DNA from 4 places in the Peribacillus sp. SIMBA_075 genome. Region 3 is predicted to be linked to each of the others. Evidence: riboswitches for the same ligand, from Rfam matches in the RefSeq annotation. Region 3 holds a riboswitch; each other region holds the start of a gene.
What was found. Region 3 has a riboswitch for S-adenosylmethionine ahead of SB775_RS15010 (methionine ABC transporter ATP-binding protein). Riboswitches for the same ligand answer to the same signal wherever they lie in the genome.
Positions count from the first base shown of each region.

Region 1: linked by a shared signal. The riboswitch ahead of mtnK (S-methyl-5-thioribose kinase) and the one ahead of SB775_RS15010 (methionine ABC transporter ATP-binding protein) in region 3 are both predicted to bind S-adenosylmethionine.
Region 2: linked by a shared signal. The riboswitch ahead of SB775_RS19905 (ABC transporter permease) and the one ahead of SB775_RS15010 (methionine ABC transporter ATP-binding protein) in region 3 are both predicted to bind S-adenosylmethionine.
Region 4: linked by a shared signal. The riboswitch ahead of SB775_RS10370 (methionine ABC transporter ATP-binding protein) and the one ahead of SB775_RS15010 (methionine ABC transporter ATP-binding protein) in region 3 are both predicted to bind S-adenosylmethionine.

Region 1 covers NZ_JAWRYN010000005.1:146,556-152,434, forward strand. The annotation lists gene SB775_RS06545 (pyridoxal phosphate-dependent aminotransferase) at 1-375, opposite strand, end outside; gene SB775_RS06550 (carbon-nitrogen family hydrolase) at 475-1,257, shown strand; SAM riboswitch class I at 1,329-1,483, shown strand; gene mtnK (S-methyl-5-thioribose kinase) at 1,561-2,763, shown strand; gene mtnA (S-methyl-5-thioribose-1-phosphate isomerase) at 2,778-3,824, shown strand; gene SB775_RS06565 (LCP family protein) at 4,001-4,888, opposite strand; gene SB775_RS06570 (lmo1851 family serine protease) at 4,997-5,879, opposite strand, start outside.
Region 2 covers NZ_JAWRYN010000033.1:35,897-41,775, reverse strand. The annotation lists partial or broken gene SB775_RS19930 (IS110 family transposase) at 1-18, shown strand, start outside; gene SB775_RS19925 (GNAT family N-acetyltransferase) at 254-814, opposite strand; gene SB775_RS19920 (hypothetical protein) at 1,029-1,259, opposite strand; partial or broken gene SB775_RS19915 (ATP-binding protein) at 1,601-2,698, shown strand; gene SB775_RS19910 (MetQ/NlpA family ABC transporter substrate-binding protein) at 3,142-3,981, opposite strand; partial or broken gene SB775_RS19905 (ABC transporter permease) at 4,059-4,188, opposite strand; SAM riboswitch class I at 4,281-4,391, opposite strand; gene blaI (penicillinase repressor BlaI) at 4,772-5,152, opposite strand; gene SB775_RS19895 (BlaR1 family beta-lactam sensor/signal transducer) at 5,133-5,879, opposite strand, start outside.
Region 3 covers NZ_JAWRYN010000019.1:25,858-31,736, reverse strand. The annotation lists gene sufD (Fe-S cluster assembly protein SufD) at 1-534, opposite strand, end outside; gene sufC (Fe-S cluster assembly ATPase SufC) at 550-1,335, opposite strand; gene SB775_RS34685 (YuzK family famiily protein) at 1,788-1,928, opposite strand; gene SB775_RS15020 (MetQ/NlpA family ABC transporter substrate-binding protein) at 2,092-2,928, opposite strand; gene SB775_RS15015 (methionine ABC transporter permease) at 2,944-3,612, opposite strand; gene SB775_RS15010 (methionine ABC transporter ATP-binding protein) at 3,605-4,639, opposite strand; SAM riboswitch class I at 4,804-4,915, opposite strand; gene SB775_RS15005 (O-acetylhomoserine aminocarboxypropyltransferase/cysteine synthase family protein) at 5,034-5,879, opposite strand, start outside.
Region 4 covers NZ_JAWRYN010000010.1:60,360-66,238, forward strand. The annotation lists gene SB775_RS10365 (methionine ABC transporter permease) at 1-495, opposite strand, end outside; gene SB775_RS10370 (methionine ABC transporter ATP-binding protein) at 509-1,531, opposite strand; SAM riboswitch class I at 1,850-1,961, opposite strand; gene SB775_RS10375 (hypothetical protein) at 2,327-2,854, shown strand; gene SB775_RS10380 (hypothetical protein) at 2,908-3,498, shown strand; gene SB775_RS10385 (nuclear transport factor 2 family protein) at 3,676-4,044, opposite strand; gene SB775_RS10390 (hypothetical protein) at 4,034-4,273, opposite strand; gene SB775_RS10395 (amidohydrolase family protein) at 4,693-5,879, opposite strand, start outside.

The sequences.
Region 1 (5,879 bases), on a different contig from region 3:
AGGAACCAGGATCGTATCACCTGGATTTAATAAACACTGCGGCAGTTCGACAAGACCTGCCTTTCCTCCAAAGAGAATCGCCACTTCACTATTTGGATCCAGCTTGACTCCATATTCACGTTCATAAAAGACGGCAGCGGCATCCTTTAAATATTGATGTCCCCGGAATGGTGAATATTTATGATTAATCGATCTTTCAGCGGCAGTCTGTAAACTTTTCACGATATGTTCAGGCGTCGGTTGATCAGGATTTCCCTGGCCTAAATTAATGACATCATGTCCTTGCGCCGTAATCGCATTGACTTTTGCGACAAGTGAGGCAAAAAACTGCTTTGGCAGGTCCTGAAGCTTTCCGGATTTTTCGAATTGCAACATTTATACACCTTCTCTGAAATTTCTTGAAATTCTAGTCACAAATGATATATGTTTATCATAGTCTTGTAAAGCATTTTTTACATGTGGGGGTTTTAAACGATGAAGTGGAAAATAGCTTGTATTCAAATGGATATAGCATTCGGGCAACCGGATATCAATTTTCAGGTTGCGGAACAATGGTTGGAAGAAGCAGCACGGTCAGAACCCGATATCGTCATTTTACCAGAGCTTTGGACAACTGGATACGACTTGACCAGGTTAAATGAGATTGCTGATCAAGAGGCGGAAAAAACGATTGAATTCCTTAAAACACAGGCAAGGAAACACGAGATTCACATCGTAGGCGGTTCCATTGCCAAAAAAACGAGCAAGGGTTTCTATAACACCATGATCATCATCAATAAGGATGGCAAACTCATTAAAGAGTATGATAAGCTTCACTTATTTCAATTGATGGATGAACATCGCTACCTGCAGCCAGGTGAAAAAGAAGGTTTATTCACTCTTGATGAAAAAATATGTGCTGGATTCATTTGTTATGACATCCGCTTCCCTGAATGGCAGCGAGCCCATGCTGTTCAAGGTGCCGAAGTTCTATTCGTAACCGCAGAATGGCCTAAGCCCAGACTCGATCACTGGAGAGCCTTATTGATTAGTCGTGCCATCGAGAACCAAGCCTATGTTGTAGCCGTTAATCGTTCAGGTTCGGATATCAATAATATATTTGCTGGTCATTCCTTGATTATTGATCCATGGGGAGTTATCGTAAGTGAAGCGGGAGAAGAAAACGAACTATTGACAGGCACCTTGGACTTCACTAAAGTTACGGAAGCACGTAACAAAATACCTGTATTCGAAGATCGCCGGCCGGACTTTTATTAATTTCCCCATTGACAAACTATTTAAAAAGTTGATATTATTTTCCCGAAGATTAAAATTTCAGAATACATATACTCTTATCAAGAGCAGGCTGAGGGATAAAGGCCCTATGAAGCCCAGCAACCGACTGTAATACCATTGTGAAATGGGGCGGATCCACCGCCGGATTATAAAATCCACAGAGCACGGTGCTAATTCCACCAGAATTCATTTTTCTGGGAGATGAGAGGTCCGAAGCCAAAACTTCTGCCTCTTTCTATATGAAAGAGGCTTTTTTATTCTTATTTTGAACCTGGAGGGAAAAAAATGACTCAAAACCATTCGAATTTCAAAAGATTGACAAACGAAACAGCTGTAACCTTTGCAAAAAAACTTGGGTTGATCAATGCGGATGCCAGTTTAAACTGTAAAGAAATCGGAGATGGTAACTTAAATTATGTTTTTCATATTACAGAAACTGATACAAAGAAAGGAATAATAATCAAACAGGCTGTCCCATATGCCAAGGTAATTGGCGAAAGCTGGCCGCTGACATTGAAAAGGGCTGCCATTGAAGCGAATGCACTTATTCATTTCAAAAGCTATTGCCCCGAATTCGTACCGCAAGTCTATTATTCGGATGAACAGCTTGCGATCACAGTCATGGAAGATTTATCGCACTTGAAAATCGTTAGAACAGGATTAATCGATGGTGATCCATATCCATTGCTTTCACAGCATATCGGTGAGTATGTAGCGAAGACGGCATTTTATACATCCGATTATCATTTAGAACCCTCTGCGAAAAAAGAAGTGGCCCGACACTTCACGAATCCGGAGCTTTGCAGAATCACTGAAGTCTACATTTTCACGGATCCTTTTTTCGAGGAGCTCCCCGGGGATTTCGAGGTGGAATTGACTGATGCCGCCAAAAGTATTTGGAATGATCAAGATGTGATACTTGAAGTCGCCAAGCTGAAACAAAGCTTTGAAACCGAGCAGGAATCCTTGCTTCATGGAGATTTACATACAGGAAGTATATTTGCAAGTGAAACTGAAACAAAGGTTATTGATGCAGAATTTGCTTTTTATGGACCAGTTGGTTTTGACCTAGGTCAATACACAGCCAACCTTCTTTTTCAGGCAGTCACACGTAATGGCCCTGGAAAGGAAGAGATTTTCACACACCTCCATCAATTTTGGAATACCTTTGAAGAAGCATATACTGAACTATGGAACACCCAAAATATAAGCCCATTCCGCAATGTGAAGGGTTATCTACCTTATTTACTGGCTAAATTCAAAAGGGATGCATTCGGTTTTGCCGGATGCGAACTGATTCGGCGAACCATCGGCCTTTCCCATGTTGCCGATCTAAATGTCATTGAAGATAAAGAATCTAGGATCGCTGCGAAAACGACAACATTGAAGATTGGTGCTTTTTTAATTAAAAAACGGGAAGAATTGGATGTTCCAGCTGTCATTGATGCGTTGAAAAACCATACACTTCCATTTTATTCAACCCTTTAAAAGGAGACCTGTACATGACGACACTAGCACCCTTACCATATTCAGTCCAATGGGATGATACCCATATTACATTATTAAATCAACAGGCCCTGCCTTCCTTAACTGAATTCATTGAACTTCATTCAGTTGATGATGTATACGACAGCATTTTGACATTAAAGGTACGCGGCGCCCCAGCTATCGGACTGACGGCAGCATTTGGCGTTGCACTTGGTGCCAAACAGGAAACAACCACTGAATTAGGGGAATTCAAGAAGAATGTAACGGGGCATATTGAAAAGCTCGCCTCTTCCAGGCCTACTGCGGTCAACCTTTTTTGGGCATTACGGAGGATGGAAAGCACCTTGCAAGCAGCACAAAGCATTTCAGCTGCCAAGGAAGCACTTGTAACGGAGGCCAAAGCCATCTTTACTGAGGATGAAGAAATGTGCAGGAAAATTGGGGAACATGGTTTATCCTTATTCGCTAAAGGTGATTCCATCCTAACGCATTGCAACGCTGGTGGGATTGCCACAGCCCGTTATGGAACAGCCTTGGCTCCATTCCACCTTGCAAAAGAAAGGGGCTTTCCGCTAAAAGTGTACGCTTGTGAAACCAGACCTGTCCTGCAAGGGGCGCGTTTGACTGCTTGGGAACTGATGCAATCAGGAGTTGACGTCACCTTAATATCTGATAATATGGCTGCACATACGATTCTTCAGAAACGGATCAATGGAATTATAGTTGGGGCCGACAGAATTGCGGCTAATGGTGATACAGCCAATAAAATCGGGACATTGGGATTGGCCATATTAGCTAGGCACTTTAGTATCCCTTTTTATGTGGCTGCTCCATCAAGCACATTCGACCTTTCTATCAAATCCGGCTCATCCATCCCGATCGAAGAACGGGATGAAGCGGAAATCACCTTCATTCAAGGTGTACGGATCGCTCCGGAAAACGTGAAGACATTCAATCCAGCCTTTGACGTTACACCAAATCAGCTAATTACCGGCATCATTACAGAAAACGGCATCATTGCATCTGATTTTGTAAAAAACATTCCGCATTTTGTTAAGTGATCCAGGTCATTTTATTGATATAAAAAGACGAGACGGATTTAAGTATCCCTCTCGTTTTTTAAAAGAAGATCAAATAGTAATATTCTTGCGAGGTCTATTATAAAATAATTTAAGTGATTTGAACAAATCACCTCTTTCGATTGATGTTTTCGATAACAAATGATGAATAGTTATTCTTATTTTGTAAAAAATTCTTGAAGTGCCTTCTTATTTTTAGTATAGTCCATTTCCAACACGGCTCCGGTATGGGGATATATTTCATCTTTATAGCTTCCTTCTACGGGGATCCTTAGAGTTTCAACGGTGTCCGGTTTATGGAAGACGGCTTCTGGACCCATTTCCATTATCGTTTTCACCCCAATATCAGTATTTAAATACGAAAGTCCTTGTTCGATTATACTAGGAAGGGCCGCTATCCCTTCGAAGGACGAGATTTGATTTATAAACGCTGATTTTAATTGAACCAATACTTCCTGTTGACGCTCTACCCTTCCAAAATCACTTTCATCGTCATGTCTAAAACGGACATATTTCAATATTTCCTCACCATGTAAAACATTTTTACCAACGCTTGCTTGAATGCTCATATCATCAATAATTTCCTGATCCACATCCACCACTACCCCCTCAGGGGCAAGCAAATCCACCATCTTCACAAATCCCTGAAAGTCAATTACTGCAACATGATCGACCTTGACATCAAGGTTTTCCTGAATGGTTTTCTTTAGCAGCTCCTTTCCACCATAATAATAAGCAGCATTTATTTTGTTATATGCTGATTTATCCCCAGGGATTTTCACATAACTATCACGCATAATGGAAGCCAGCTTTAGTTTTTCCTGCTCTGGAAAGTATTTTGCCAGTATAATCGCATCTGATCGAGATTTTTCCTCCCCGCGAGAATCAACACCAATTAACAGAAATGTTTTCACGCCTTCTTGGATCACTTCTTTGGTTATCTTTTTTTCCGTACCTGCATTTCCATTTTGTTTGGGTAAAGGCGCATAGGTGCAACCTGCCAGAATCCAGACCATTAGATATATGAACAGTACCTTTTCTTTCATTACCTCACCTCATCGGAAAATTAACCATATCTTTTACCTTATATTGGAATACTATTCATTGAACGACAAAAAAGCCTGCCATCGATAATCGCTGACAGGCTTTTCCATTTATTTGATTTCTTTCTTTAATACTTCAACCGCTTTTTTCACTTGTGTGTCGTTTTTTAGTATTTTTTCCCGTATGACCTGCATCAATTTCACGGTAGTATCATCTTTGATGGTACCAGTTTCTTTAATTTTTTGTTCCCTTTGGAACGCTTTTACCGCATTTGTAGTTGCTTCATCAAAGAATCCATCTATCTTACCAGGATCATGGCCTGCTACCTTCAGCATCTCTTCGGCTGCTTTCACTTCACTGGAGGAATCAGATGCTTTCAATTCCTTATCAGGCGAAATGTACGGAAGGCTGGCATAATCAGGAAGCTTCACAGTAATATCCGGCTTGATCCCTTTCTTATGAATCCAATTGCCTTCAGGAGTCAACCATTTGGCTGCCGTATATTTAAAGTTAGACCCATCATCAAAGTCTTGGGCAGTCTGCACAGTCCCTTTTCCAAATGATTTGACACCGATCAAAGGAATGTCCGCAGATTCACTGACAGCGGCCGCAACAATTTCAGAAGCGCTGGCACTGCCATCATCAATCAACACGACTACCGGTATCTTCAGCTCTCCATCATTCTTCGATTTATAGACTTCTTTTTTCCCGCTGCGATCCTCAACTTGAAGGACCACTTTCCCATTAGGTATGAACAGGCTTGCCATTTCTATTGCTTGGTCAAGAAGTCCCCCTGGGTTTCCTCGCAAATCCAATACCAGACCCTTCATATCCTTATTCGACATCTCTTCAAGTGACGTTTTCAGCTCTTGGACTGTATGTTCGGAAAAACTGGTCACTTGAATTTTTGCAACTCCATCATCAAGCATTTCCGCATAAACGGTTTCAATCGGAATTGTGTCACGTTTAATCGTGAGCTCAATCGGTTCCGGC
Region 2 (5,879 bases), on a different contig from region 3:
AAAACGTGTTTCTTTGAAAAATCTAGGTGACAATATATTCCAGTGAATTTTAGATGAGATCAAAGGAAGAATCAACGAGGTTGTTAAAGCATAAGCGTCAAATATTCCCCGCCTACATAGCACAACTTAATGTTCCTAGAACAAAAGTATACATTTATGAATTAATGTTCAAATGTGTATAGCCTTATTCATCAGATTCGTACATTAGTTCACAAATTGAATAATATTGTATTTAGAGGTTAACCGATAACGTCTACGCTTCAAGTAAATATGAAAAGTCTGCATATGATAGATCCTTTTGTAAGAGAAATAAAGTGTATTGGTCTTTCGGGATTTCATATAAATCATATACAGCACCATTTTCGTTTAATTGCGCATACATCGATTTTCTTGTTTTATTTGCTTTTATAACATAAGGAAGTTTTTCGGCAGCTTTTATGGAACGGATATTTTCTTCTCGAATCCGCATAAAAACCGTCTCAATACCTAGCTCATTAAAGAGCTCTTTAAAAAAAGCATCTTTAGCAGGTCTATTATATCCTTTTCCGTGATACGGTTTTCCAATCCAAGTACCTAAGAATCCGCAATTATCTTCTATATCGAATAAAGTAATCATACCGATTGGAATTCCCCACTCATCAAGAATAGTTCGAGAAATTAATTCGCCACGCTCTTCGGCCTCAATCGTTTGTTTTGTCATAAATAAGAATTCCTCATATGAACGAACTTTTTGGCGTACAAATGGGAAGACATCTGGATGTGCCATTAGTTCGTACAATACGTGGCTTTCATGAAGATCTCGTTTCTTAAGCATAAAATCCCTCCAATCATAAGCAAACTCAGGTGTGTTTTAGGATTTTTTTTAATAATAAGAGATAGGCAATAAGTGAAAATGCATAGCGGTTTTCACTGAATTAGAATGCTAAAGGGGGCTTTTATAGATTTTAAGATACATTGATTTTTGATAATAAGGTAAAATAAAAATATGTAAGCGACCTTGTCATTCCTATTAGGATACACAAGGTCGCTTAAACTATTTCTTCTTGATTTACCATTACTTTGTAATCTAATCCTTTCATTTTTTTATTTTTTAATACCAGTTTTAGTATTTTTCTAAGAGAAGATCCGTATTTTAAAAAAGGGACAAAGGCTAAGAATTCTTTAGAAAAAACAGAGCTTTCTTGATACTCAATGTGCATTATATTTCTCTTTATTTCATTGGCATCACCTTCTTTTAATTTAGTAAGATTAGCATACAAGAAAAATTTCATGTTGTAAATATAAAAGTCGAAATTTTCTGAAAAATATCGAAAAAAGTAGTTTTATATACTTTTTTTTAGAGAATCGGATCTATTCAGCAATTCCAAATAGTTGAGTCTAGACGGAAAAGATGGGAACTCATACCTGTCCATATGGTTAACAGGATTTATATAGAACCACTTTTTATGCTTCATGGAAAATATGAATAAATTATAAATAAGGATTCTTGCATCAAGCCCCTTTCCAATATATAATATTTAGAATATTTAGAAAATTTGAAGTGAAGGAGTGAAATTATATATCTATTCAACAATTACAAGAAAGTTATATGTCTATTCTACAATTACGAGAAAATGAGATGAAATACCGTACTCTATTTGAACATGCAACTGTTGCAATTTACCTATTAGAATTGAACGAGGATCGATTTCCAATTCGATTTCTCGACGTAAACCAAGTTGCATGTAAAAGATTAGGTTATAGTAAGGAAAAAATTCTTTCCATATCTGTTATGGATTTTCTTCCTGAAAACATTAAAACTATAAACATTATAAAAGATTTCGAAAAGGGAAAACATTACTTCACTTTGCGAGACGAATATGTTTTTAAAATAGAAGAGAAAATAGATACTGAGTTAATCATCGATATCTTTAGATTAGGTGAAAAAGAAGTTGCAATGGTTATTACTCGAGATATCACTGAACGTTTAAAAACGGAAGAGTTACTGCGAAAATCAGGGAAGCTGGATGTGGTAGGAAAATTAGCTACAGCAATAGCTCATGAAAATCCACTTACAACTATTAAAGGATTTATACAACTAATACAATCAATGAAAAATAAAGAAAATCAGTGGTACATAGATGTAATATCATCAGAAATTGAACAAATAGAAGTAATCACAAATAGATTTATGATAGTAGCTAAACCACAAGCAGTAAAGGTTCAACTCAATAATTTGAGCATGTTAGCAGAACAAGTTATAACGCTACTGCAACCTCAAGCAATGATGAAAAATATACAGATCAGAACAGAGCTTAAATCAGAAATTCCCTACATACCTTGTGAAGGAAACCAAATAAAACAAGTGTTTATCAATATCTTAGAAAATGCAATTGAAGCGATGTCAACGGGAGGAGAAATTTTGGTTCAAATCGATACACTTGATAGTCATCAAGTAAGTATTTGTTTTATCGATCAAGGATGTGGGATTCCAAGAGAACGTATCCCATATCTTGGAGAACCTTTTTATAGTATCAAAGAAAAAGGGGTTGGCTTAGGGTTAATGATCTGCTATGAAATTGTGAAAGCACATCAAGGAAAGATAGTTATTGAAAGTGAAATGAATAAAGGAACAACAGTTAATGTTATTCTTCCCATCTATTATCTTTCTTATCAAAGGATTCTTTTAATTTCTTTCATGGGAAAGGCTTTTCGGTGATTACATACGTAGGTGTCGACTAGATATGACTACTTACAAATATTGATTGGTATATCTTATCCAATATTTTATGTAATCTTTATATCACTTTTGGATTGCATATTATCACGATTTTCTTAGTTTCTTTTGACATGGAGAGGATTGACCGTGACGACGGCAATATCCACACAGAATAACTAGATGTTGATCCGTAATTCTCTCAATTAGTAGATTTTGTTTGTTTTGCATTTTAAAATTCATAGTAGGGCTTCCTCCTTAAGACTTTGAGTTTAGTTAAGTATTTATGTTTAAGAAATTTACGCTTTAAGTTTTTGTATCTTCTATTAAGCAGCTTTTTGTAAACGGATTTTTTGCTTTTCTAGTGTATAGACATAGAAGAACCCCGAGTAATGGACCTTTTTCGAAGTGTCCATTATTCGGGGTATAGTTCATGAAAGGGTGTTTTATTTAGATACTGGTATGACTGCACCTTTATATTTTTTAGTAATGAAGTCTTGTATTTCTTTAGAGCGAAGTACTTCTACTAACGCTTTTACTGTCTCTTTATTTTCATCGCCCTTACGTACAGTGATAATGTTTGCATATGGATTATCTTCACCCGATTCAACAGCGATTGGGTCTTTAAGCGGATCTAGCCCTGCATCTAACGCATAGTTCGCATTAATAACAACCGCATCACCTTCGTTGTTATTATAAATTTGAGGTAATAGGCCACCTTCTATATCTGCATTAAAAGTTAAGTTTTTAGGATTTTCTACAATATCATTAATCGTAGCTTCTGTTTTATTGATGCCTTCTTTTAGCTTAATAACGCCTTCTTTTTCAAAAATAGATAGAATACGTCCTTGTTCAGCTACAGCATTACGCATAATAACTGTACCGTTTTTTGGAAGATCTTTTAAGCTATCATACTTTTTAGAGTAAATGCCGATTGGCTCAATATGAATAGCACCCGCATTTACAAAGTCATAGTCTGGATTCTCTTTTAACACTGATTTAAGATATGGAACGTGTTGGAAATAATTTGCATCAATCTCTTTATCAGCTAACGCTGTGTTCGGAATAATATAATCTTGGAATGTTTTAATTTCTAAATCAATTCCCTTTTCCTTTAATAATGGCTTTGCCTGTTCTAAAATTTCAGCATGTGGAATGTTTGATGCACCCACAAGGATTTTCTTTTCTTTGTCTGAAGAATCTGATCCGCTGTTAGTCGTACCGCAAGCTGCTAAACTTAATACTAATGCTGAGGAAACTGCTAAAGTTGATATCCACTTTTTCATAATTCATTTCTCCCTTATCGTTTATCTATTTTTGTTGTACATATATCACCTATAAATTGAATAAAAAACAATGACTAAACATCATTATTATTGAGCTGAAACCCTTCAAGATATAACAAATTACCTAAACCACCTGCACCAACCCCCGCAACCAACTAGAAGGATTGTTGTAACTGTAATACCTGAAATTAATGCTGGCAGCAGCTCTTAGTATGTTAGTCTGTAGGGGAAAGGAAAGTTTTTTCTCCTCAAAAAAACCTTTCTACACATGAGTAGAAAGGTTGGTTAAACAATCCTTTCTCTCATCTTCCAAAGCACATTGCTTTGCAGGAATTGGCACCATATCAGTTAAATAACTGACGGTTGCCGGGCTTCACAGGGCACAGTCCCTCCACCTCTCTTGATAAGAGTCAAACATTATATTCAATTAAACGAAATATTTTAAATTCAGTAAATATAGTATGAGAGTGATCTTATCATGACCGTATGGCAGTGTCAATCAAAAAATTGTTCAATTAATTTGAATTTGCGGATGATTGCGTTAAATGTTTTATTCCTGTAGCCTTTGCGATTGCTTGTTCCAGGCCCTGCAGAAGCCTTCACTATCAAGAAGCGTGATAAAAAACATCTATTGAATTAAATTCATGCATAACTATTATTAAGACGAAAGTTCTGATTTTTTTCGTATCAAACCACACAGATCATTACATGGGAAATATGTCCGCCGTTATTTCGATTTTGACCGAAAAAAGCGATTTGGAAAAATCCCAAATCGCTTTTTTAAATATTATTACTTTTTAGGTTTCTTATTTAAAATAAAGCGCAGTTCATTGATATCATCATCAGATAGGGCATCTTCGTGAATGAATTGGACCAGCATGGATTTCATGGCCCCTCCATAGATACGTTTGATAAATGATTCGGTCTCGGCACGCTGGCACTCCTCCTGTGTATAGAGCGGGTAAAAGGTGTAAACTCTTTGATCTTTATTGACACCTACTACATCTTTTTGAACCAATCGATCGAGAAGGGTACGTATGGTTTTCGGCTTCCAATCGGTACTCTCCTGTAAGGAAACTATGATGTCATTTGCTGTTTGAGGGGCTTTATCCCAAAGCACGTTCATGATTTCCCATTCTGACTCTGATATGCTAGGAATGTTTTTCTCCATTTTTCTCCCCTCCATTTTCTTTATAGATTCCTAAATCTTTTAAAATTGATAAAGTAATTTCTCCCGCCTTGCTTCCAGATGAATCATCTTCATTTTGTATATTGGTAGCAAAGAAATAAGTATTGTTCTTCGTCTCTACGTAACCGATAAACCAACCATTGATGTTTTTTCCATTCACTGTTCCTGTACCTGTTTTTCCTGATAGGCGAGCTTCCTCATTCTTTTCTATGAGCAGTGCTTCCTTAACGGCTTGGATATGCCTTTCCTTATATCCAAATTGATTGTTATAAAAGGCTTGCAGCAGCTGGACTTGCTCGACTGGAGAAATTTTTAATGAGGATTCGTTCCAGAATTCACCCAATTCCCCAGATACATCGGAATTCCCATAGTTTATCGCTTGTAGATTGGATTGAATTGTTTCAAATCCTGTCCTGCGATCTAATTCCTGGAAATACCAGTTTACAGATTTTTGTAAAGCAGATGAGACATCCTGATCCATATTCCAAGCTTCATAGGGCTGCTCAGTCCCATCCCATGAAAGTTTGGATTCTTCGGGTGATATCACATTTGATTCTAGAGCAAATAAGGCACTATAGATTTTGTATGTGGAATCAGGTGATATCCGCAAAGTGCTTTTTTCTTCATTATAAATGCGATATTGCTGTGCGTTTTGATCATATAAAACAAAGCTTCCTTCATACCCTTTAAAGAATTGATGTAAATCCTC
Region 3 (5,879 bases):
TGGATTATCCAACAAGAATACCGCTTGAATCGGCTCTTTGATTTCTACATTTTTCGGAACATAAAGGAATGCTCCCCCATTAACTAATGCAGCATGCAATGCTGTTAAACGATGCTCATCGATTTTAACGCCGTCTTTCATGAAATACTTTTGCACAAGCTCGGAATGGTCACGTGCCGCTGTGAAAATATCCGTAAAAATGACGCCTTGTTCTTTCACATTTGCTGACAGATTGATATGTGCCGGCGTATTGTTGCGTTGAATGTATAAGTTTCCGTTTTCTTCAATGATGGCTTTGATTTCTTCCGGAAGCTCCTCTTTAGAGGCGAAAGCTTCACTTTCAACCGCGTGGGTCTTGAAAGAAGTAAAATTCCATTTGTCGATTTTCGTTTTATCCGGCTTTGGCATCGGGAGCTTTTCAAATTCAGAAAACGCTTGAATCCGAAGCTCGGAAAGCCAAGCTGGCTCATTATTTTTAGTTGAATAAGAGCTTATATCCTCTTGTTCAATCGGTAATTTCGTTTCTGTAGTCATTGCAAATCCTCCTACTTACGCTTCTTCGCCAACAGTTTCGTCTTCAATGCCCAATTCTTGTTTGATCCAATCATAACCTTCCGCTTCCAAGCGGGCAGCAAGTTCAGGACCGCCTGATTTTACGACACGTCCTTGCATCATTACGTGTACATAATCAGGAGTGATGTAATTTAATAGACGTTGGTAGTGAGTGATGATCAAGCATCCAAAGTCTTCTCCGCGCATTTCGTTGATTCCTTTTGAAACAACTTTAAGTGCATCGATGTCAAGCCCTGAATCAATCTCATCTAAAATTGCAATTTTAGGTTGAATCATCATTAATTGAAGAATCTCGTTACGTTTTTTCTCTCCGCCGGAGAAACCTTCATTTAAATAGCGTTGCGCCATATCTTCATCCATTTCAAGGAATTCCATTTTTTGATCCATTTGACGGATGAATTTCATCAATGAAATTTCATCGCCTTCTTCACGGCGTGCGTTAATGGAAGAACGTAAGAAGTCAGCGTTTGTAACGCCACTGATTTCACTTGGATATTGCATAGCAAGGAATAGACCTACACGAGCGCGCTCGTCGACTTCCATTTCCAATACGTCTTCCCCATCGAATGTGATGCTTCCGCTTGTCACTTCATATTTTGGGTGACCCATGATTGCTGATGATAAAGTGGATTTACCAGTTCCATTTGGCCCCATGATCGCATGGATTTCTCCACCTTTAACTTCAAGGTTTACCCCTTTTAAAATCTCTTTACCTTCAATTGATACGTGAAGATCTTTAACCGTTAATGTAGAAGCTGACATAATAATACCTCCGTGAACTAATTCCTATTTTATTACCAGAAAGTAAAGATAACTTTCTTTACTATAATTTGCATAAAAGCATTCTCAATTTATTCTCATTCCAATTTTATAACAAATCCAATTTAGAATCAACTAATATAGATAGGGGTTTCCACTTATTACATAGTAAAAACCTGTCCTATTCTTAGGATACTAACAGATAGGGCATATTTACAGCATATTCAGCCGTATTTTAGCTTTTGTTAAAATTATCTTATTATTCGGCAAACCTTCGTTCTTATTAATATATGTTCGACAGATTCGATTGGAAGGTATGAACGTTCCGGTTTGGAAAGAAAAAAATCGGACTGTCAGGCATTATGTAAGTTTATCCAATAAGGAAACCCTTATTTTCCGGACCACTTTCCATTTTACCTCTACAGACCGATCTTTTAAAGAACTCTTTTATATGCTTAGACGTGAATTTTGCGTTGAAGATCCAGGACCATTTTGTTGCACTTTACATGTTCCCTATCTCGTTCCTTCTCAACCTCGATACGGAGGTCTAAGTTCCTACTGTACTCACTGTAGCCAATCCCATGTGAAGACTGCATCGCCTTTTCCATTTCGCTTGTTACATTTAAATCAAGAGTATTGATAGTGAACCATCCTTTCAAATTTGTGTATCATTTTATTTCCTTCAATAATTATTTACCCTTCAGATTCGGGATTAAACATGAAAAACGACCTGAATTTATCAGGCCGCCATTTCTTGAATCATTTATCAACCGGTACAACTGCACCATCATATTCTTTAAGGATGAAATCTTGAATCTCTTTAGAATGCAATACTTCTACCAGAGTTTTGATTTCTTCTTTATTTTCATCACCTTTGTTAACCGCAATAACGTTCACATATGGTGATTTTGAATCTTCAATGGCAATCGAATCCTTCAATGGATTCAAGCCTGCGTCGATTGCATAGTTAGAGTTGATCAGAACTGCATCCCCTTCGCCACTCTCATAAATCTTTGGAAGTAAAGCTGCTTCATAATTAGCATCAAATTTAAGGTTTTTCTTATTTTCAACGATGTCTTTTGTTGTTGCTGTCGTTTTATCGATGCCCTCTTTCAACTTGATCAGGCCATTCTTTTCCAACAGAGATAACGCACGTCCGTGGTCAGCAACCGAGCTGCTCATAATGATTGTTGCCCCTTCCGGAAGTTTAGCGATGCTTTTATATTTTTGTGAATATAGTCCGATAGGCTCGATGTGAATTCCGCCCGCGTTGACTAAATGATATCCATTCTCTTTATTGGCCGCCTCAAGGAAAGGTAGGTGCTGAAAATAGTTAGCATCCAATTCCTTATCATTTAAAGCCTTATTCGGTAAAACATAATCCTGGAATTTTTCAATTTTCAAATCTATTCCTTTTTCTTTAAGAAGAGGTTTAGCTTTTTCAAGAATCTCAGCATGCGGAACATTGGATGCCCCTACAACTAATTTCTTCGTTTCCTTTTCTGTATCGCTGCCACTTTTGTCCTTATCGGCTCCACAAGCTGCCAGAGCAATCGATAAAACAAGGATTAATGCAAATCCTAAAAACTTTTTCATCCTATTCATCTCCCTTTATCTTTTGTCTAATTTAGATGTAATCACATCTCCAATAATTTGAATAATGAAGACGATAATCAGAATAACGATAGTCGCTACTAACGTAACGTCATTGTTGCTTCTTTGATAGCCGTCTAGATAGGCTAGATTACCAAGCCCGCCTGCGCCGATGACCCCGGCCATTGCGGTATAGCCGACCAATGCAATCGAAGTTACCGTAATCCCGGAAATAAGGGCCGGCATCGACTCTGGAAGAAGGACCTTCCAAATGATCGTACTCGTTTTTGCCCCCATGGATTTAGCCGCTTCAATTACACCTTTATCGATCTCACGGAGACCAATTTCAACCATACGCGCATAAAATGGCGCCGCCCCGATAATAAGTGCTGGCAATGCTGCATTCTCACCAATCATGGAACCGACAAGCGCTTTAGTGAAAGGAATGAGCAGCACGATCAAAATAAGAAATGGAATGGAACGGAATATATTAACGAAAGCACCAATGACCGCATTGACCGCCCGATTTTCCCATATATTCCCTTTCCCTGTCAAGAACAGGATCAGCCCTAATAGTATGCCTATAAAGAAGGTAGCCACTACAGAGATGCTTGTCATATAAAGCGTTTCTTTCGTTGCTTCTAAAATGGATTCCCAATCTACATTCGGCAATAATTCTTCAAGCATGAGTAATCACCTCCACGCCTACCTGCTGTGCTTTTATGAATTCTATTGCGCGGAGCATTTCATCCTCATTACCATCAAGGTGGATAAACAACGTTCCATATGAACCGCTTCTTGTTTGGGATATTTTACCTTGAACGATATTGACATCCAACTCGAAGTTACGTACGAGCTTGGTGATCAACGGGCTTTCTGCATGATCACCTACAAAAGTCAATTGAATCACTTTACCTGCAGGAAAGCGTTCAAGCAAATGGTCCATCGTTTCTTTCGTTTCTTCTGGTTCCGTTACCTGTTGCACGAAACGCTTCGTCATTTGTTCTTTAGGATTCTTGAATACATCCAGGACAGGTCCCTCTTCAACGACTTGCCCGTTTTCCATCACGGCCACGCGATGACAGATTTTACGTATTACATGCATTTCATGTGTTATCAGAACAATCGTCAACCCCAGGCGCTGATTGATGTCAACAAGCAATTCGAGTATGGAATCGGTAGTCTGTGGATCTAAGGCAGAAGTCGCTTCATCACAAAGCAGGACCTTAGGATCATTTGCAAGGGCCCTGGCTATTCCCACCCTTTGCTTTTGCCCTCCGCTTAATTGCGAAGGATATGCCTTTTCTCTGCCTTCCAATCCGACTAACTTGATCAATTCGTTCACACGCCTGGTGCGTTCAAGTTTTGAAACTCCTGCAATTTCCAATGGGAAGGATATATTTTCCTGAACGGTCCTGGACCATAATAGATTGAAATGTTGAAAAATCATGCTGATTTCCTGACGTGCCTTACGGAGCTGAGCCCCTTTAATTTTTGAAACTTCCTTCCCAGCCACCACAACGGATCCCTCTGTAGGTGTTTCCAATCCATTGAGCATTCTGATCAAAGTACTTTTCCCCGCTCCGCTGTAACCAATAATACCGAAAATCTCGCCGTTATTTATTTCAACATTCACATTATTTACTGCCTTAATAGTCTCACCGTTTCCTTTTCCTGTTCGGAAAAGCTTACTTACTTTCGTCAATGTAATCATTAATGCTCACCTCTTTTATCCAATAAAACCTATGAACTTAGTTGATTTCTCTACATTATTAGTCAGTTTTTAATACCATTTTTTCCTTTCATGAAGGTTTTCCCAAATGAAATAGAAAAAACCTTTCTGCATGAGCAGAAAGGCAGGTGAAGAAGCTGGCCTTCCTCTCATCTTCCAAAGTAATTAAACTTTGTGTGAATTGGCACCTTTCCAAGGAATCTCCTTGTCGGTTGCCGGGTTTCATCGGGCACATCCCTCCACCTCTCTTGATAAGAGCTAATATATAGAATATTTGTACAACATTAAGTTCTTTAGTATGGGGAAATTTTATCATAGATAAAAAAGGAGTGCAATGTATATTATTTCTAGTAAAAGAATGAACTGGACTTTTTGCTTAAACCGTTTTAGACGTCAGGGAGACGATATTCGTCGCTTTTTCAATTGCCTGCTCTAAATCTTCTATTAAATCCTCTGCATTTTCAATCCCGATGGATAAACGGACCTGATCAGCACGCACTCCCGCTTTCGCCAGACCTGCATCATTCAATTGTTGGTGGGTCGTACTGGCAGGGTGGATGATTAAACTCTTAGCATCCCCTACATTAGCTACATGGGACCATAATTCCACCGAATTGATAAGTTTTGCCCCGGCTTCGCGGTCACCCTGTATTCCAAAAGTCACAACAGATCCTGCTCCCTTAGGCAAGTATTTGTCCGCAAGGGCTTTATCTGGATGATCCTCTTTACCGGGATGTGAAACCCAAGTCACGGCAGGGTGATTTTCCAAATATTGAATAACAGACTTGGTGTTCGAAAGATGCTCTTTCATTCTTACATGCAGCGTTTCAAGTCCAAGCGTAAACTGGAATGCACTTTGGGCACTTAGCGCAGGACCTAAATCACGAAGCAACTGCACTCGGGCTTTCGTTATAAAAGCAGCAGGTCCAACTGCATCGGCGTATACAAGACCGTCGTAGCTTGGGTCTGGCTCCGTAAAGCCAGGGTAGTTTGGCGAGTTCCAGTCGAACTTCCCTCCATCCACTATGACACCGCCTAACGTCGTTCCATTTCCCAAAATCCATTTTGTAGCGGAATGGATGACAATATCCGCCCCAAAATCAATTGGTCTGCATAGATACGGTGTAGCGAAGGTATTATCGATAATTAAAGGTATCCCGGCTTCGTGGGCGATGTCCGCTACTGCTTCTATATCAAGGACCCTCAAACTTGGATTTCCGAT
Region 4 (5,879 bases), on a different contig from region 3:
AGCACCTGCCATGGCTGTAGAACCAACCAGCCCGATTGTCGCTGTTGTAAATGTAAGGATCAACGAACTAAGTCCCTCGGGAATCAAAAAGCGATAAATGATTTGCCATGTCGTCGCCCCCATTGCCTGAGCTGCCTCGATGATCCCTTTGTCCACTTCCAACAGGGAGTTCTCCACAAGCCGGGCAATATAAGGAGCCGCGTAAAAGATAAGCGGAACAATGGCTGCATTCGTTCCGATCGCACTGCCTACAATCATTCTAGTAAACGGAATCAGTGCTACAAGCAAGATGATGAAAGGAACCGACCGCAATATATTGATGATCGGATTCAATACATTAAAGATCCATTTATTCTCCAGGATATGACCCTTTCTAGTAATGACAAGCAGGATACCTAGCGGGAGCCCAATCAATCCGGAAAATACCAATGAGATGGCTACCATATAAAGTGTGTCACCGAAAGCGGTCGACAGCTGCTCTGCCGTTATTTCCATTCCCCAAAGCGTATTACCCATTTACCTGCACCTCCTGGACGAGAATCCCCTCATCTTTAATATATTGATAAGCCTTGCCCACCTCTTTTTTGTCACCTGTCACTTCGATGATCAAATTCCCAAAAGGCGTTTCTTGAATTTCAGAAATATTGGCTGATAATACACTTAAATGAACATCATATTTCTTCGAGATGGTTGAAAGTAAAGGAGTACCCGAAGTAGTCCCAATAAAATTAATTTTCCAAATAATCGGGATATGGGACCCTATACTTTTCAGGAAACTTTGTGGAATCTCGTCATGTATGACCGTTCTCACGAAGTTTTTTGAAATATCCGTTTGCGGCTTCGCAAAAACTTCGAAAACCGAACCTTGTTCAACGACGCATCCGCCCTCCATGACCGCTACCTTATTGCAAATTTCCCTGATGACAGACATTTCATGAGTGATTAGCAGAATGGTAATATTGTATTCTTTATTAATTTTTTTTAAGAGCTGCAGTACTGCACTCGTTGTTTGTGGATCTAATGCAGATGTAGCTTCATCACACAATAAGATCGATGGATTGGTAGCCAATGCCCTCGCAATTCCGATCCGCTGCTTTTGACCGCCGGATAATTGTTCCGGATAACTCTTTGACTTGCTTGATAAGCCAACGAACTCTAACAGCTCGCCTACCCGCTTTTTGATTTCTTTACCAGGGGTTCCGGACAAAACGAGCGGCATGGCGATATTATCAAAAACGGTCTTTGAGTTAAGCAAATTGAAATGCTGAAAGATCATCCCGATTTTTTTCTTTTCAGCCCGTAATTCCTTTGGGTTCAATTTGGTTAAATCCTTGCCGCCAACAATCACCTGACCATCTGAAGGGTGTTCCAGCAAATTGACCAACCTGATCAATGTACTCTTCCCGGCTCCGCTATAACCGACTACACCGAATATATCCCCCTTTTCCACTGTCAAATTAATGCCCTTCAAAGCCTCGACAGTCTGTTTCTTTGTTTGATAAACCTTTTTAACATTTTGAAACTCTATCATCCAATCTCCCCCCATGCTGTTTATTTGTACAAATTCATTATCAGAGAAGAGCTTTGCAAAGTTTCATAATGATCGGGTTAAATTTTCGAAACTCACGAGTAAATGCACGAAACTCACGAGTAAATGCATGAAACTCACGAGTAAATACTCACAACTCATGATTAATGATCGAAACTTACGAGTTAATGCACCAATTCTCCAAATAACCATATACATTCTGAATAAACAAAAGAGGCCTCCTCCGTCATCAGACAGAAGAGGCCTCTTTTAGACATAAAAAAGAGTAAACTCTTAAATTAATTATCTAAGAAAAGCTCCTTCTTATCTTTCAAACTTTCGTCCGTTGGAATTAGCACAGTATTTTTACAAAAGTAAAAACCCGCTGCCGAGGTATCATAGGGCCAAGTCCCTCCACATCTCTTGATAAGAATTAACGTTATATTTAATTATGTCCTTCACTATATATTCTAATTTCCCTAAAGTCAACCATATTTTCCATCATTCTAAACATTTTCACAGTATAGTCAATTGACGGTTTTTTTTATTATATAAATATAATTCTTTCTCTATTTTATAATGATTTGCTCATTCTCCACAACATAGAAGTCGCTCAGTTATAACAGCTACAGATTATCTGTAGCCTTTTACACTGTCTACTTAGAGGGGATAATATCTCTGGAGGGCCTCAACTTTAATTAACTAATTATGAAAAAAATGTTAATTAAATATTGATTATTCATATAATTCAAAATATCATTAACAAAGAAGTTAAATACATAAAATGAGGTGGGATTCTTGGGATTTTCAAAAATATTATTATCAACAAGTCTATGCTTCACGTTATTTTCAGGTTTTTCATTATCAGAGGCAAAAGCAGAAACAAGTAAAGACCCTATTGCAATAGAACCATTTGCTTGTACAGAAGTAGGGACTTACACAACATCTTATAAATCTAAAACAACTTCAACAAAAACTGAATTTACACATTATGCAACAAATAATAGTAGTGTTACTGATAGTGTTACTAGATCTGTTCAAATTTCTTATGCTGCTACAGTAAGTATAGGAGGAGAAGCATCATTTAAAGTACTACAAACAGGGGCAAAAATAACAGCTAATGTCGGGTATGGATATAATAGTACAAAAACTCTTTCTACAACTTGGTCTATTCCGAAGGGAAAATGGAAATTAACTGCAGGAAGTAAATGGGTAAAAGCCACAGGAACTCGTTATAAAGTTGTTGCACCTTGTAATTTAACAAACGGAACTACTACAACTGCTAATTATACTTATGCAACATGGAGCGAAAAAGTTAAACAATAATGATATTTCGAGATTTAAAGATTTTTTTTACTAATAAACAGAGGTGTTAAAATATGCTTCTAAAATATATTTGTCCTTTTATCTTTTGTATGTCCCTTCTAATGGGGTGTAATTCTTCAGAAAAGACAAGTGAAAGAAGTGCCAATAATCCAATTGAATCTGAACAGAATAATTCATCTATTCAGAAAAACAAATCATTAGAAAACAAGTTGCGCCCCCCTAAATTTAGCATAACAAATTTCGAAATGAATTATATTCCTAAGAATAAGGAATTAACTTTTCTTATGAATTACGAAATCGATGTAGACATATACGAAATCTTACAAGAAAACACTCAAAAAATTTACTTTTCACTTGAGTACCCTGAAGCAGTGTACGATATTTTTCATAATAAAAATAGTGAATTATTGTTAGCAGAGCAACCTAAAGGCTATAAAACTAAATATCAAACTCAATTCAAAATAAGCATCGATTTAACGACAAAAGAATTAGAGAAAATAAAAAATAACTTATCTGGCTTTAACCTTATAATAGCTGACAAAGATAAGGATGCAATTGCTCATTTTATTGATTTAAATGGTTTTAATACCTTTGATCCTGATACTTCAAATTCTACTCATATAGATGATACAACTAAAAACTAATACTCATAGGCCCTAATGAATTACATAAGCTAATAAATTGAAGTATTACATGCAGAGATCATCAGAATTTAGTTGTTAATCCCCATTTGTTAATTACTACGTTGACATCCCCTTGCTCCAGTTATTCTGGAGCCTTTTTTTTACCTATTTATGATAAATAGGATGTCATGGGTAGGCTTAAAGAGGCCCTTTCGTTTTCGTTCCTTGATGAAAAAACATTTGCCATCTGCCATTCGCATATTTCCAGATTGAACTTCTTAAGGTATGCTCCCCTCTACCTTCATCAAAAATCCGATATGTCGTTAATACGGTATCTTCGGACAATTCGTGCATGTCAAAATTGCTTAAGATCATGGTCACCTCACCTATTCCTTCTTCTCCGATACAATCACTTTTAGTCCATATTCGACCCGAACTGCCGAACTCAAAGAAATCATCTTTCAATAATGATGAAAGCTCTTCTGGAGATGTACGGATTTCAGATTTTAATAATTTCTTCTCCAGCTGCTGCACATGCGCTTTTAACGAAGACCATTCATTTTCCATTCATTCCATCCCCTTTTACACTTATATGTGCATGAACTAGTGAACTACTTCCCAAGCTACTTGTAAAATCATATATAATACATACTAACAATATATCCCAGATGGTGGTGAAATTAATGATCGCTGCTATCAAAGATTTTTTATCCAGTTCATTGTTAATTATCAGCTGGCTTATATTTGCGGTCAGCAGCATTTTTTTCATTTTTTCTTTTTTAACCATCTTTGCCATACCTATATTTCTCTTGTTATTTTTAACAGGGTTACTTTGCTTCTCTATTTCCAAGAAACTGGACTGGAGACAGACCTCAAACTAAAAAGGGATTAGAATACTTTACGTTAAGTTGTTAATGCCTACAGTCTTTTTACTATGATCCAGTGGTTTTAGATCTTGGTTGGCCGAATTATACAGGACTAGGTCGAAACTGGAGGTCGAATTAATTTAAATTTGGTCGAAGCGAACGCCTGCAGTGGATTGGAACGGTTGTAGTACAAACCCTCCAAAACGGTGGGCAAATTGGGTTTGATCTTCGTTTTCATGCAGAGTGGATTGGAACGGTCAAAATTTAAAACCTAAAAAAACTGAAGACAAACTCCATTTTTATCGAGTTTGCCTTCAGTCTGAAAGAAGCTGCAAGTTTCGTGTCGTATTTATCGTGATAGTGTGCCCTGCAGACGATTCGTTTCGGCAATTACTTTTTCTTCATCGATCGTTAAGCATTCGCCATTTTTCACAATCATCTTGCCGTCAATGTATACATCAGATACATCATTTCCGCGTGCGGCATAAAGCAAATGCGAATACGCTTCACTCAGCGGCTGCAGATGCTCTTTGTTATAAGGGTAAATGGTGATGAAATCTGCTTTTTTACCAGCTTCAAGTGATCCCGTATGACCCATGCCGATTGCTTCGGCACCCATTCTCGTGGCCATGGCCAGTGCCGTTTGAGCAGGGAATTTAGTGGCATCCTTATAGATGCCTTTTTGCAATAATGCCGCCGTCCTCATTTCCTCGAACATATCGAAGTTGTTGTTGGATGCAACACCATCTGTTGCAACCCCAACTTTAATGCCTGCATCAAGAAGGCTGACGATATCAGCAATTCCCGATCCCAGCTTCAGATTACTGATTGGATTATGAGCAACCCGAACATCATGCTGTTTTAGTATCGCCCGCTCTTCATCATTGAGTACGACACCATGGGCCATCACGGTAGGCTGATCAAAAAGACCTAAACGGCGAAGGTGCTCGACAGGACGGAATCCAAAACGCTTTTCGATGTCAAGGATTTCAAAGTCCGTTTCCGAAACGTGAATGTGCACCATCAAATCATTCTCTTTTGCAATCCGTGCACTTTCCATAATCGCTTCAGGTGTACAAGCATAAGGGCTGTGTGGAGCTACCATGGTAGTCAGGCGGCCATCGGCAAACGTCTTATAGTTTTTTGAAAACTGCTCAGCCCCCATGAGGTTCGCTTTTTGTTCTTTTTCCGTACCTAAGCTGAAAATCGTGTAGGAAAAGGCTCCGCGCATTCCTGTTTCGCCTATCGTCTCCATGACAGCACCTGCATCTATTCCATTAGGATTAAACATATCCGAAAATGTCGTTGTTCCTGATTTCAGCATTTCCATAATGCCAAGCTGAGAACTTACAGAGGCGATTTCCGTTGTAAACTGGCTTTCAATCGGCCATATTTTCGTTTCAAGCCATGGCTTCAGCAGCATATCGTCCCCGATTCCGCGTAAAAGGGTCATCACAATATGCGAATGGGCATTCACTAGACCTGGCATAATCCATTTTCCTCCAAGGTCGACCACTTGATCGGCATCTGCCAATT